DNA from 4 places in the Lysinibacillus sp. FSL K6-1151 genome. Region 2 is predicted to be linked to each of the others. Evidence: riboswitches for the same ligand, from Rfam matches in the RefSeq annotation. Region 2 holds a riboswitch; each other region holds the start of a gene.
What was found. A riboswitch is a leader RNA that binds a small molecule or an ion and turns the genes downstream of it on or off. The one in region 2 is predicted to bind cobalamin.
Positions count from the first base shown of each region.

Region 1 (3,163 bases), 950 kb from region 2:
ACCTTTTTCGCAAATAACATGCCCGCCTGCGCCTTTGCCCCCATCGGTACAGCGCCTAAATAAACATCAAAGCTCTCCTGCTGATAAACGAGTCCAATATCATCATAGACTGCATTGTAGCAGGCTGACGCACAGCCATTGATGTTAACACGTACTCTTGCAGGTACCTCGATCCCCTCTAAAGCATGATAAAGCTGTTCGGTTATCGGAGCAGCCTCCATCTTTTCACCATCACAAAAATCACAGGCCTTCATCGCGATGATGGGTCCTGATGGTGCAACATAAAGACCCACTTCTCGTAAGGCTTGCATAGCCTCTGTCACGGCACTCGTTGGAATGGACACTAAAATACTATAGGAGGCCGAATACTTAATCGCCCCCTTTTCGCCAGCAACCTCTGCTATTTTTTGAAATTGTGCAGGCGTATAATGCTTATTAATAATACCTGGGCTGACAGCTAAGCGTGTAAATTCGCCATGACGATTAAGTGTTTCAAATGTTTGATCTGGTACGTTTTTCTGAAATGCATTCATTGATATCGCTCCTTATGAAAAAGGAGCTAGCACAATGCTAGCTCGGAATTTTAAAAGTTATCAGGATAGAAGCCCTTCGCTAAAATTTCAATAGCCTCTGCCGCACGAACGCCTTCAGACGCAGCTGACAGTGGCAGGATGACAAAGCGATCATTTTTAACAGCTTCCATCTCCTTTAATGCTGGATCATTTTTTAAGAATTGAATCTTTTGTTCGGCCGTTGTTTCACCATAATCGATCACGACAACTACCTCGGGATTACGGTCTACCGCATCTTCCTTCGACACGGTTGTCCAGCCTGATTCCACATCACCAAAAATATTTTGACCACCAGCGATTGATACTAGTTCATTCATAAAGTTTTGACCAGCTGTAAAGACATCCTTTTCACCGCTATCAAATACGAGAACACGTAATTTCTCACTATCTTTTGGTAATTTAGCTTGAATTGCCTCCACATCTTGCGTCATTTGCTCAATTAAGGCTTCTCCACGATCCTCAATACGGAAAATTTTTGCGATATTACGAATATCAGTGAAAATATCCTCTAGTGTTGGCTTTGTCATATTGGAAGCCGTATGTAAATACGTATGAATGCCTAACTCCTCAAGCTCTTCCGGTGTTCCAACACCCTTTTCACCAAAGCCACTCTTCCAGCCTGCATATAAGAAATCAGCCTCGGCATCAATTACTTGCTCCTTCGTTGGGTATTGATCAGAAAGCACAGGCACTTTATCGTATGCTTCTTGTAGGGGCTCGTAGATTTTATCATCTAAGTAAGCTGTGCCTACCATGGAATCCTCTAAGCCTAGCGCTAGCATAATCTCTGTCACATGCTGATTTAAACTAATCGCTTTTGTAGGTGCTTCCTTATATGTTTGAGTTGTTTCATTATTGTCAATGGTTACTTCCGTTGCTGCCTCAGATGGCTCAACCTTCTCATCTTGCGCTGCTGATTCAGATTTGTCCTTTGCATTACAAGCCCCTAAAACAGCGACCAAGGCAATGACCATCACCAGCCATAAACTTTTCCATTTCTTCATGTCCTTTTCTCCTTTGTTGTTCATCTATAGAAAGAAATCAAAGACTTCTTTGCTACCAGGATTCGTGGGAAGGGCATAAAAAAACCCTCTTGTCGCCAAGAGAGTAGCATAGTGAAAAAACGGTACATTACCTTTATCACTATCCCCATCCTCGTGGTTCTTAGTCAAAAAACACATACTGGCAGGTATCCTGGCTTAGGTTCATCATCTATACGCCTTCCCATAGTTAAACTACAGTGGCATGCTGTACAGACTCCCCATTTACAGTTGCGGGACAGCATCGGAATTGCACCGATTTCCCTTTTAAGCAAATGACAAATGCCATTTGCACCAATACGTTCTATAATGGTTAATACTATTGATAGACTAGCAGAAGAAAATTTGTAGCTCAATCAGTAGTATGTTGCTAAATATATAATCATCATTATATTAGCACTATTTCGACAAAAATACGAACTATTTTACAAGAAATATATAGGCTAGTATTCTGTTACAATGAAAAGATAGCTATAGATAGAAACGAGGATATGTTATGTACAAAACAATTGGTGTACTTGCGCATGTGGATGCAGGTAAAACAACCTTCTCTGAGCAAGTACTTTTTCATACACAAAGCATTCAAGCTCGTGGTCGAGTGGATCATCAGGATACCTTTCTCGATCATCATGAGCTAGAGCGCAAGCGTGGTATTACCATTTTTGCCGAGCAAGGTCGCATGAACATAGGCGACGATACATACACGTTGATTGATACACCAGGGCATGTCGACTTCTCCCCTGAGATGGAGCGCGCCATTCGTGTGATGGATTATGCCATTGTTATCATTAGTGCGGTCGAGGGCGTACAGGGTCATACGGAAACCGTGTGGCAGCTTTTACGCAAATACCATGTCCCAACATTCTTCTTTATCAATAAAATTGATCGCGAAGGAGCCAATGTGGAGGCCGTTATGACACAGCTCCGCAAGGATTGTTCCCAGCAGGTGCTGTTCGTCGATGAACCGCTTCGTACTGATTATGTTTCAAGCGGCATCATGGAATGGTTGGCTGAGCGTAATGAAGAGCTGCTCAATGCCTTTTTGAATGAGTCATTGGAGCATGAGCAATGTCTTACTCAGCTACAGACCATGATTCAAAAGGAATGTGCCTTCCCCTGCTTTACAGGGTCTGCCCTAAAGGATGAGGGCATCAAGGAATTGCTTGCCCAGCTCCCTCTATTAACAGACACCCATTTTGAAGTGAATGCACCGTTTGAGGGGGAGGTTTTTAAAATTCGTCATGACGGCCACCAGCGTTTAACATTTATGAAGGCTGTCAAGGGCGTTTTACATGTTCGGGATGAATTTTCGTTTGAAGAAGTGACAGAAAAAGTGACTGAAATTCGCCTCTATAATGGCAGTCGCTTTGATACCGTCCAACAGGTTGAAGCGGGAGAGATTTTTGCTGTTAAAGGACTTAGTCAGGCCAATATTGGAGACCGCATCGGCACTACTATGCTGTCACAGCCCTATGAGCTTGTCCCAACGCTACAGGCAAAGGTTCAATATGAGGGCCATCAGCATATCAAGGAAGTGTTACAAATTTTCCG
Region 1 covers NZ_CP152040.1:2,163,672-2,166,834, reverse strand. Annotated here, with positions in the region: gene MHI04_RS10465 (precorrin-3B methylase) at 1-533, opposite strand, end outside; gene MHI04_RS10460 (ABC transporter substrate-binding protein) at 584-1,576, opposite strand; cobalamin riboswitch at 1,739-1,926, opposite strand; gene MHI04_RS10455 (translation factor GTPase family protein) at 2,109-3,163, shown strand, end outside.
Region 1: it holds a riboswitch for cobalamin, as region 2 does, so the genes downstream of both, MHI04_RS10460 (ABC transporter substrate-binding protein) here and cobT (nicotinate-nucleotide--dimethylbenzimidazole phosphoribosyltransferase) in region 2, are expected to answer to the same signal.

Region 2 (3,163 bases):
CTTTTGACGAATGTTTTTCTTTATTTCAATAACATCTTATCAATTTGTATGAACCCCTGCAAAACTTGCCTATTGTTTCTAAGCGAATTTTACGCTAAGCTAATGTGCGGACTTACTTCAAGAAGCGTATGTAATGACTGATTTTGGCTATTAAATTCATAGATTCTGTTACGTCAAAAAAAGTCTTTTAACTTTTAAAAAAGAAGTTCATTTATTGATAGAAGGGGTGAAAGGGATGGCTTGGGAGGTTTTTAGTATTATTGGAACAATTGCCTTTGCTATTTCTGGGGCAATCATTGCCATGGAAGAAGAATACGATTTATTCGGTGTATATATACTCGGTATTGTCACTGCTTTTGGTGGAGGAGCTATTCGAAATTTACTCATCGGACTGCCTGTCACAACCTTATGGGGACAGGATATGATGTTTCAAATTGCACTAGCTGCGATTACGATATTTTTTATCTTCCCGCATCATCTGATTCAGCATTGGCATCGTTGGGGCAACTTCACAGATGCCATTGGCTTATCCGCATTCGCTATTCAAGGTGCACTCTATGCAGTGAAGCTAGATATGCCAATTAGCGCAGTCGTTGTAGCTGCTGTTTTAACAGGTTCAGGTGGTGGTATTGTGCGAGATTTATTAGCTAGACGGAAGCCGCTAGTTCTCCGTGATGAAGTCTATGGTGTTTGGGCTGCTCTCGCAGGGCTTGTTATCGGATTTGAAGTTTTGACTGGAGACATTTTCCTTTATGTATTATTTGCAGTGATTACAGCATTACGCATTCTTTCCTATATGATGAAGTGGCGTTTGCCTTTGCGTAAGTTGAATCGGGCATAGATACTGTAATTGATAAAAAAATGAATAAGCGCAAAGAGTTCATTAACTATTTGCGCTTATTTGTTATTCAGTAACTATTTAGCCAAAAGATTCATGGCTTCTTCTAATGTCACCATATTTTTCATCATAGAACAAGCGGCATCTAAAAGAGGAAAGGCTAGAGCAGCACCAGAGCCTTCGCCTAATCGCATGTTCATATGCAGCATTGGCTCTACACCAAGTAATGATGCGGCAATTTTAGCCCCTGGTTCCTCTGAAGCATGGGAAGGTATGATAAAGTCTTTTACTTTCGGTTCAATTTGATAAGCAATAAGCGCAGCAATAGTCGAAATAAAACCATCAATAATAACAGGTTTTCGGTGACTTGCGGCAGCCAGCATGATACCAGCCATAGCCCCTATCTCTAGCCCTCCAACTTTAGCTAGAACATCAATGATATCGTTAGGATTGGGGTTGTTGAGAGTAATTGCTTTTTCAATTACTGCTGCTTTATGAGCAATCCCTCCTTGACCAACTCCTGCGCCAAACCCTGTTATTTCAATAGGGTCATAGCCAGTCAAAGCAGCTAATATGGCAGTGCTCGGCGTTGTATTACCAATGCCCATTTCACCTGTTCCAAGTAGGTTGGCTCCTTTTGTGATTTCATCTGTTGCCACATGAATCCCCACTTCAATGGATTGAATAGCCTCTTCTCTTGACATAGCAGGGCCCTGTGCCATGTTATCTGTGCCATGTTTAATTTTATGAATGATAACACCTGCATCAAGCGGAATATCTTCTTTTACCCCAACATCTACTGTTACTACCTTTGCATTGGTAATGCCCGCAATCGCACAAACGCCTGTACCTCCCTTAGGAAAATTTAATGTTTGAAAGACCGTAACATCTTGTGGATTCGTTGTTATGCCTTCCTCACAAACGCCATGATCTGCTGCACAGACAATCATCACTTTTTTATCGACCATTGGATATAATTGTCCTGTTATGCCTGAAAGCTGTACGGCAAGTGATTCTAGTTTCCCCAAGCTACCTGGGGGCTTACAAAGCGCATCAATTCGCTTTCTAGCTTGGTCCATACTATTCATATCAGCCTCTTGGATATTTTGAATCGTGTCTTGTAATAATTGCATTATTGTTTCTCCTCTCGTTCTACATGAAGACAAAATAAAAAGTCTGTAGTTTATTGTCATGACAAATAAACTACAGACTTTTCCATCATCTATATACTTCCGAAGCAAGTAGGCAGGTCTCCTGGCTCAAGCTCAACATATCATCGTGCCTTCCCAGCGATTCGCTAGTGGCATTTACGATGACACTCCCTTATACAGTGGCGGGTCCGCTAAAGTTTTTCACTTTATTCCCTATTCTCCCTATTGGGCACCTAATGCTTTTATTAAACTATTTATAATCTACGACAGCGTATTTTTTCTGTCAATATTAGAATACTCGCCTTGTACCATTTCTTCGGTTACCTATTCTTTTTCTATTTCGCTTAGCAATGTTGAGCCTAATAATAGGACCGCTCCTATTATTTGTAGAAGCGTCATTTTTTCACCTATAATCATCGTGGAAATTACTAATGATGTCAGTGGATCAATATAGCTAAGAATGGCTATACTTTGTCCTTTTAACTGTGACATGCCTAAAAAGAACAATAAAAATCCAACCCCTGCATGGACAATGCCTAATGTAATTAAGAATAGGACTGACTCAAAACTGATTTTCATGACCTGAAATCCTGTAGTTCCAAGTAGATAGAAGCTAAGGAAAAATGCTGCTAAAGAAAGTTGAATCATTGTATTTTCTGGTTCCTTTAAGCCGCATATAAATTTATTTGTCAATGTTAGCGCTGTGTAAAAGCATGCCGCGATAAGACCGTAGACAATGCCTATAAAATGCTCACTGTCCCCAGTGCCTTGACTTTGGACAATCAAATATAGTCCGATAAGAGCCACACAGACATACATTATTTTTCTGCCAACTAGCTTCTCTTTTAAAATAATTGGAGATAAGCAGATAACGAGTACTGGTGCAAAATAATAACTCAATGCAGCATTGGCAATCGTTGTTGCTTTATAAGCCTGAAATAAAAAAATCCAGTTCCCACACAAGGCGATACTAGAAAGTATTAATTTCCACTTATTTTTTATAATCTCTAATTTCGAAAAATTCCCCTTTTTATAAATAAAAATCACTACTAAAAAACAAGCACCTATTAAACTCATCCAAAAAGCAATTTCACTTGAAGTTAACGGAATATACTTGGCAAAAACACCAACTGCTCCAAAAATAATCATGGATAATACAAATGCTAATTTTCCG
Region 2 covers NZ_CP152040.1:1,218,120-1,221,282, reverse strand. Annotated here, with positions in the region: gene MHI04_RS05710 (trimeric intracellular cation channel family protein) at 236-841, shown strand; gene cobT (nicotinate-nucleotide--dimethylbenzimidazole phosphoribosyltransferase) at 916-1,971, opposite strand; cobalamin riboswitch at 2,065-2,241, opposite strand; gene MHI04_RS05700 (DMT family transporter) at 2,314-3,163, opposite strand, start outside.

Region 3 (3,163 bases), 1.2 Mb from region 2:
CCATCGAAAATGAATTAGATGGACAAATTGTGGACATAAAATCGGCAAACGGAGATACCGTTTCAGTTTTCATTGAGTAGAGGCGACTTATGATGCATGTAAAAGTGAAAGCAAAAGACGTTCGCTTTACCGTTCCTGTTCCATATGCTGTGCTAACCATTGTTCTTTCCACTTTGACTTCAAAATGGATTCAGCAAAGTGTCAACAAATGGACAAAGGCATACTTCGACAGAAAAAAAATCGACTTTTCCTTTCCATTCATTGACAAAGAAATGCTCAAGCCTATTATCAAGGAACTACAAAATTACAAAGGGCTCGTGCTAGTAGATGTCAAGGCACAAGACGGTACAGAGGTTAAGATTAGACTGTAATAACCTAATAGTTAAGATGGGAGCATGTTTTCATAAAAAGCATGCTCTTTGTTATTTAAAGAGAATTCTTTGCAAAAGAACTATCTAAATTCCACAATTTGTCCTCTAGATTGTCTAAGAGTGTTTTTGTTCTTTTCTCAAGATGATCTGGTAGCTCATTTTTACTGAAATAGGTAAGATTCAAACTCTCACCATCCCTCATCTCTAATACACCACTGACATTTTTCGCACTATAAAGATGAATAACTGTATAGATTTCATCCCCATTTGGATATTGAAAATAATAATTTGGCCCTGAAAAAACACCAATCAAGTCCAATTCATTCGCTACCAGTCCTGTTTCTTCATGAAGTTCACGGGTAGCAGCTTCTTCTAGCGTTTCATTCAGTTCCATTGAGCCACCAGGTAATCCCCAATCCAACGTATCTGAACGATGTTGAAAGAGAATTTTCTTGTCATCGTTGACTACAAGAATTGTCGCCCCGATACTGATAATCGGTCTACTACCGATGTGTTTCCTTAATTCTGAAATATAGCCCATATGTGCTCCTCCTCTATATTATAAAAAAACTATTCGCCTTTCTTATTATAAAGACCTCTATTTTACTTATAACCCTTGAAAATGGATTTATTGGTATAGATGAACAATCTTTTTTTGTACAAAATAATGCTCAAAAATGCAGAATAGTCAATCAAAAATGAAAAATAGCTTTTTATAATCAGTCTTTTCTGAATTTTACCTATATTGATTGTTTTGAAAACTCTATGTTAAGGTAAATAGACAAATTGAATATGCTAAATTTTGGTGGTTCAAATGGGGTTCATTCCATTTGATTAAAAGGGAAGTTGGTGAGAGTCCAACACTGTCCCGCAACTGTATTTAGGAGCTCGATAACAAGGCCACTGTTTTGTTTGTCAAAATGGGAAGGTGTTATTGAAGTGTTGATTATAAGTCAGGAGACCTGCCACAAAATAAGCATCAATTGACCTACGAGGATAGGGAGGTGTTAGCTACTGCATGATTTTTGTGAATTCCTGTAAATTCACTGTTATTTGGTCTGTCATGCTTTTGTAGATTAACAACTTCTAAAAAGGGGTAGAAGTTGTTTTTTTGTTGTTCTTTCGTGTTGGAATGGTAACGCTTACAAGAATAATTAAACAAAGGGGCTGTCATTGAATGGAGTTAACTTATTCACCAGGTCTTGATGGGGTCATTGCTGCTGAAACAAAATTATCTTTTTTAGACACTGTAGGAAGTCAAATTGTTATTCGAGGCTACGACTTGATTGAATTATCACAAAGATATTCGTATTTAGACATTGTCTACCTACTACTGCATGGCGAAATTCCTACTGCCGAGCAACAGGCTGACTTACAGGACAAATTAAAAGCACATTATCAGGTTCCACAAGAGATCTTCCAAATCTTCAAGCTCTTGCCTAATGAAACACATGCGATGGATGGACTGAGAACTGGAATTTCTGTTTTAGCAGGCTTTGATCAGCACATCAATGATCGTTCTACTGAAATGAACTTGACGCGAGCTTATAGACTTTTAGGCGGTATGCCTAACATCGTAGCCAATAGCTATCGTGTCTTAAACGGACAAGATGTTGTGGAGCCAGATAGTCAGCTTTCCTATAGCGCCAATTTTTATTACATGATTACTGGTAGAAAACCAACGGCGTTAGAAGAGGAAATTTTTGATCAGTCTCTCGTTTTATATAGTGAGCATGAGATGCCAAATTCGACGTTTACAGCTCGTGTTATTGCCTCTACACAATCTGATTTGTACGGTGCTTTAACTGGAGCTGTCGCATCATTGAAAGGAAATTTACATGGAGGGGCCAACGAGGCAGTCATGTACATGCTTCTAGAAGCCAAAACAGTAGCAGGCTTTGAAGCCTTGCTGAAAAATAAACTGCAAAATAAAGAAAAAATTATGGGCTTTGGTCACCGTGTTTATATGAAAAAGATGGACCCAAGAGCACAAATTATGAAAGAGGCTTTGCATAAATTATGTTTGGCACAAGGGGATGATCGCTTATATCACATGTGTGAAGCTGGTGAGAAGGTGATGGCACAAGAAAAGAGCTTGTACCCAAATTTAGATTATTATGCAGCACCAGTATACTACATGCTTGGCTTGCCAATTGAAATCTATACACCTATCTTTTTTGGCTCACGAACGATTGGCTTATGTGCTCACGTCATTGAGCAGCATGACAATAACCGATTATTTAGACCTCGTGTCCATTATATTGGCGAGCGTCATAACCTTGAAGAATTGTCGGTATAATCAAGTTTTAACAACTCGCCATAGAGCTGATGGGCATTCTGACCAATGCCTATCAGCATACTAGTATATCAAATTCATGCCTTGAAAGGAAGATATAGATGATTAAAACAAATGACATATCTAAGACAGATCAATTACTTACAGATATTGCGGATTACGTAGTCAATACAACTATTACAAGTGAAGAAGCATACGAAACGGCACGCTATGTATTATTAGATACATTAGGGTGTGGCATTTTGGCCTTACAATATCCTGAATGCACGAAACTTCTTGGCCCAGTAGTACCAGGCACAGTCGTTCCCAATGGTACACGAGTTCCAGGCACTTCCTATGTTCTTGATCCTGTAAAAGGTGCCTTTAATATCGGTTGTATGATTCGTTGGCTGGATTACAACGACACTTGGCTTGCGGCTGAATGGGGACACCCTTCTGATAATTTAGGGGGCATATTAGCTGTGGCTGATTATTTGAGTCGCGTGCGTGTTGCTGA
Region 3 covers NZ_CP152040.1:2,374,360-2,377,522, forward strand. Annotated here, with positions in the region: gene MHI04_RS11525 (hypothetical protein) at 1-80, shown strand, start outside; gene MHI04_RS11530 (hypothetical protein) at 90-371, shown strand; gene MHI04_RS11535 (NUDIX hydrolase) at 427-912, opposite strand; cobalamin riboswitch at 1,161-1,356, shown strand; gene mmgD (citrate synthase) at 1,549-2,670, shown strand; gene prpD (2-methylcitrate dehydratase) at 2,769-3,163, shown strand, end outside.
Region 3: it holds a riboswitch for cobalamin, as region 2 does, so the genes downstream of both, mmgD (citrate synthase) here and cobT (nicotinate-nucleotide--dimethylbenzimidazole phosphoribosyltransferase) in region 2, are expected to answer to the same signal.

Region 4 (3,163 bases), 1.6 Mb from region 2:
TCAATAATATCTGTAATTAGTGGAATCAGTTGTTCAGGCTCCAACCCTTCTACAACAGGCTGTGCTGCATGGGCCGTACGACCAACTGGCTTCGCCCCAATAAAGACATCAAATTTACTTTTGCGATAGACAATACCAATATCATCAAATACAGCCCTGTAACAGGCCATACCACAGCCGTTAAAACCGATATTTAATGTTTTCGGCAAAGACATTCCACCTAATTTTTGTTGTATTTCTTCTGCATAGGGAATCGAATCGGCCTTTTCACCATAGCAAAAATCACAAGCCTTCAAGGATAGCACATCACCAATCGGCGCTAATAAAAAGCCTACTTCCTGTAATTTCTCCGTAATACGTTCAGGGGCAGTCGTTGGGATTTTCAAATGGATTTGATGGTCTGGTGTATATTCCATCGTCCCCTCTTCCCCAACGACCTCTGCTAACGTCATCATTTGCTGAGGTGTGAAAAACTTATTCACCACTCCTGGGCTTACAGCTAATTCAAAAATGGATTCTATTTTTTGCTGTACAAGTTTCGGCGTTACTTTGACTGCACTTGTTCCTTTCACCATTGCGAGTGCCGCTGTAGCCATTTCAAGTGCTGTTTTTTTTGACTTTGGCGTAGCGGCTACACTGGGTTTATTAAAACGCCCTGCATTAGGATCTGCTGTAAAGTCTTGTCGTGCAGTCCCTGTCTCTTGGTTCATTGCCCAAGGTTCATTTTCTTCACGTAAACGTTGATGTGGACGTAAGGGTTGTTTTTCTTCACCCAATGTATATTTACGTTGATAGCCACGTGGTGTAATCATTTTATTGTCATAGAAAAATGTCGACGAATTACCAATAATGACTGTCGTCAGCATTCCAATGTCATGCTCCAGCATTTCGGCTAATGTTGTCATCGTCACTTCTTGACGATCGCGGTAAGCACTTTTCACAAGTCCTACTGGTGTGTCAGGCGAACGATATTCTAAGAGAATGCGCTGTGCTTCGACAATTTGTCTTGTTCGGCGACCGCTTTTTGGGTTGTATAAAGCGATTACAAAATCCGCCATAGCGGCTGCCTCGACGCGCTTGGCAATTAAATTCCATGGTGTTAGATGGTCACTTAAACTAATCGTACAGGCATCATGCATAATCGGGGCACCAAGTAAGCTAGCACATGAATTGATGGCAGAAATACCAGGGACAATTTCTACCTCAATCCCCGTTGCTTCTGTCCAGCCTAGCTCAATCAATACCTCATACACTAATCCCGCCATACCATAGACACCCGCATCACCACTTGAAATGACTGAGACAATGCTTCCAGCCTCTGCTTGGCGAACCGCTTCCTGCGCACGGGACACCTCTTCGGTCATTCCAGTACTGACAATCGACTTCGCACTGACTAAATCTTGAATCAACTCCACGTAGGTTTTGTAGCCTATGATCATATCACTTTGTTGTAATGCCTCTACCGCCCGTGTCGTAATATGCTTAAAGTCTCCAGGTCCAAAGCCCACTACGAAAATTTTTCCTTTTTGCGCCATGTTGTTACCCCTCTTTCACCTTTTCGATCCCTTTAATGGCTGTCGTTTGTGCTGTACGCTGTAATGTACCTTCACGAAGTGTAAAGACATGTTCTTTGTATAAGGATTCATGATGTAAATCTTGTACAAGTGTTCTAGCATGCTCTGTTGATGGTACACGATACCAATTCCCTTGCGGATAGGCGATGACCACACAAGCATCCTTGCATCGTCCATTACAGCGCGTTCTTGTTGTATGTATCTCTTGATCAAGTGCTTGCTGTTGTATTTCTTCTCGAATAGCTAGGGTAATTTCCTCCCCACCTTTGTTCATGCAGCTACTACCATTACAAATAAAGAGATGTGTTTTCATCCCCTCTAAATTCCATGTTGTCATCTTCTGTCTCCCCTCATTTGCTTTCTGGAAAAAGAAAAACCTTTACTCTAATTACGAAGAGTAAAGGTTTTGTAGAAGCCAAATAAAAACGAATAAAATAAAATGCAGGTACTCGCTCTTGCTTCAACTTCTCCCTCCGAAAAGTTTGCATGCACAATCAAATAAGCAGGTTTCCTGACTTAAGCTTCATTTTACTATCGCACCTTCCCAAGTTTGCACCAGTGGCTTTGCGATTTCATCAGCTATTACAGTAGCGGGGGCTGTATTGGATTTTCACCAATTTCCCTATTATCTCGAGTTATTCGAGCACTTATCGACGTTTTATATGAAATTTATTATCTTCTTTATAGAATAGAAAACTGTCTCTATCATATCTCATTATTTTAAAATTTCAATATTTCTATAAAAATTTATGACAATTTTATCAATTTTGTGTGTAGACCAGGTATAAAAATTATAATATCTCCTTATTTATGACAATTCAGTAGTTATCAGAATCTTCTCTATTGACCTTCAATTGAAAATATTTTTAAAAAAAGTATAGCATATTTATGGAAAATCATGTTACACTTTGTCGTGAAATCTCACAACTTAATGTTTTTTCGGTGTAAAATACTTATCATTTTGCTTAAAAGGGAAGCCGGTTTGAGTCCGGCGCGGTCCCGCCACTGTATTAGGGAGCTTTATAGAACATGTCACTGTCCAACGGATGGGAAGACCTATAAAGTGTTGAACTAGAGCCAGGAGACCTGCCGAAAAATATGTGATCGTTTCAGCCTACGAGGATAGGTGTGCGGCTTAGCAGATGAGAATGTTATTTGCTTTTTTAGCTATGCACTTTTCCAACAACGGAGAAGTGCTTTTTTATTTACGCACGCTACATTCTAAAAATCTATTAGTAAGGAGGAAAGCTTTTGAAATTTTCATGGTGGAAACTTAGTTATTTTTTATTGGCCTTTTTACTCGTGCCAAAACGTGCCTTTGCTATGCATATCATGGAAGGTTTTTTACCAATCGAATGGGCTATTTTTTGGTGGGTCATCTCTATCCCATTTATTATTCTAGGATTGCGCTCCATTCGCAAAACAATTGAAGAAAACCCTGAAACCAAAATGCTTTTAGGTCTTTCAGGAGCCTTTGCTTTTGTGCTGTCGGCGTTAAAAATCCCTTCGGTTACAGGTAGTTGCTCCCACCCAACTGGTGTTGGACTTGGAACGGTTTTATTCGGACCTCTAGCTATGAGTGTCATCGG
Region 4 covers NZ_CP152040.1:2,810,758-2,813,920, forward strand. Annotated here, with positions in the region: gene cobJ (precorrin-3B C(17)-methyltransferase) at 1-1,535, opposite strand, end outside; gene MHI04_RS13560 ((2Fe-2S) ferredoxin domain-containing protein) at 1,540-1,911, opposite strand; cobalamin riboswitch at 2,058-2,240, opposite strand; cobalamin riboswitch at 2,498-2,683, shown strand; gene MHI04_RS13565 (energy-coupling factor ABC transporter permease) at 2,826-3,163, shown strand, end outside.
Region 4: it holds a riboswitch for cobalamin, as region 2 does, so the genes downstream of both, MHI04_RS13560 ((2Fe-2S) ferredoxin domain-containing protein) here and cobT (nicotinate-nucleotide--dimethylbenzimidazole phosphoribosyltransferase) in region 2, are expected to answer to the same signal.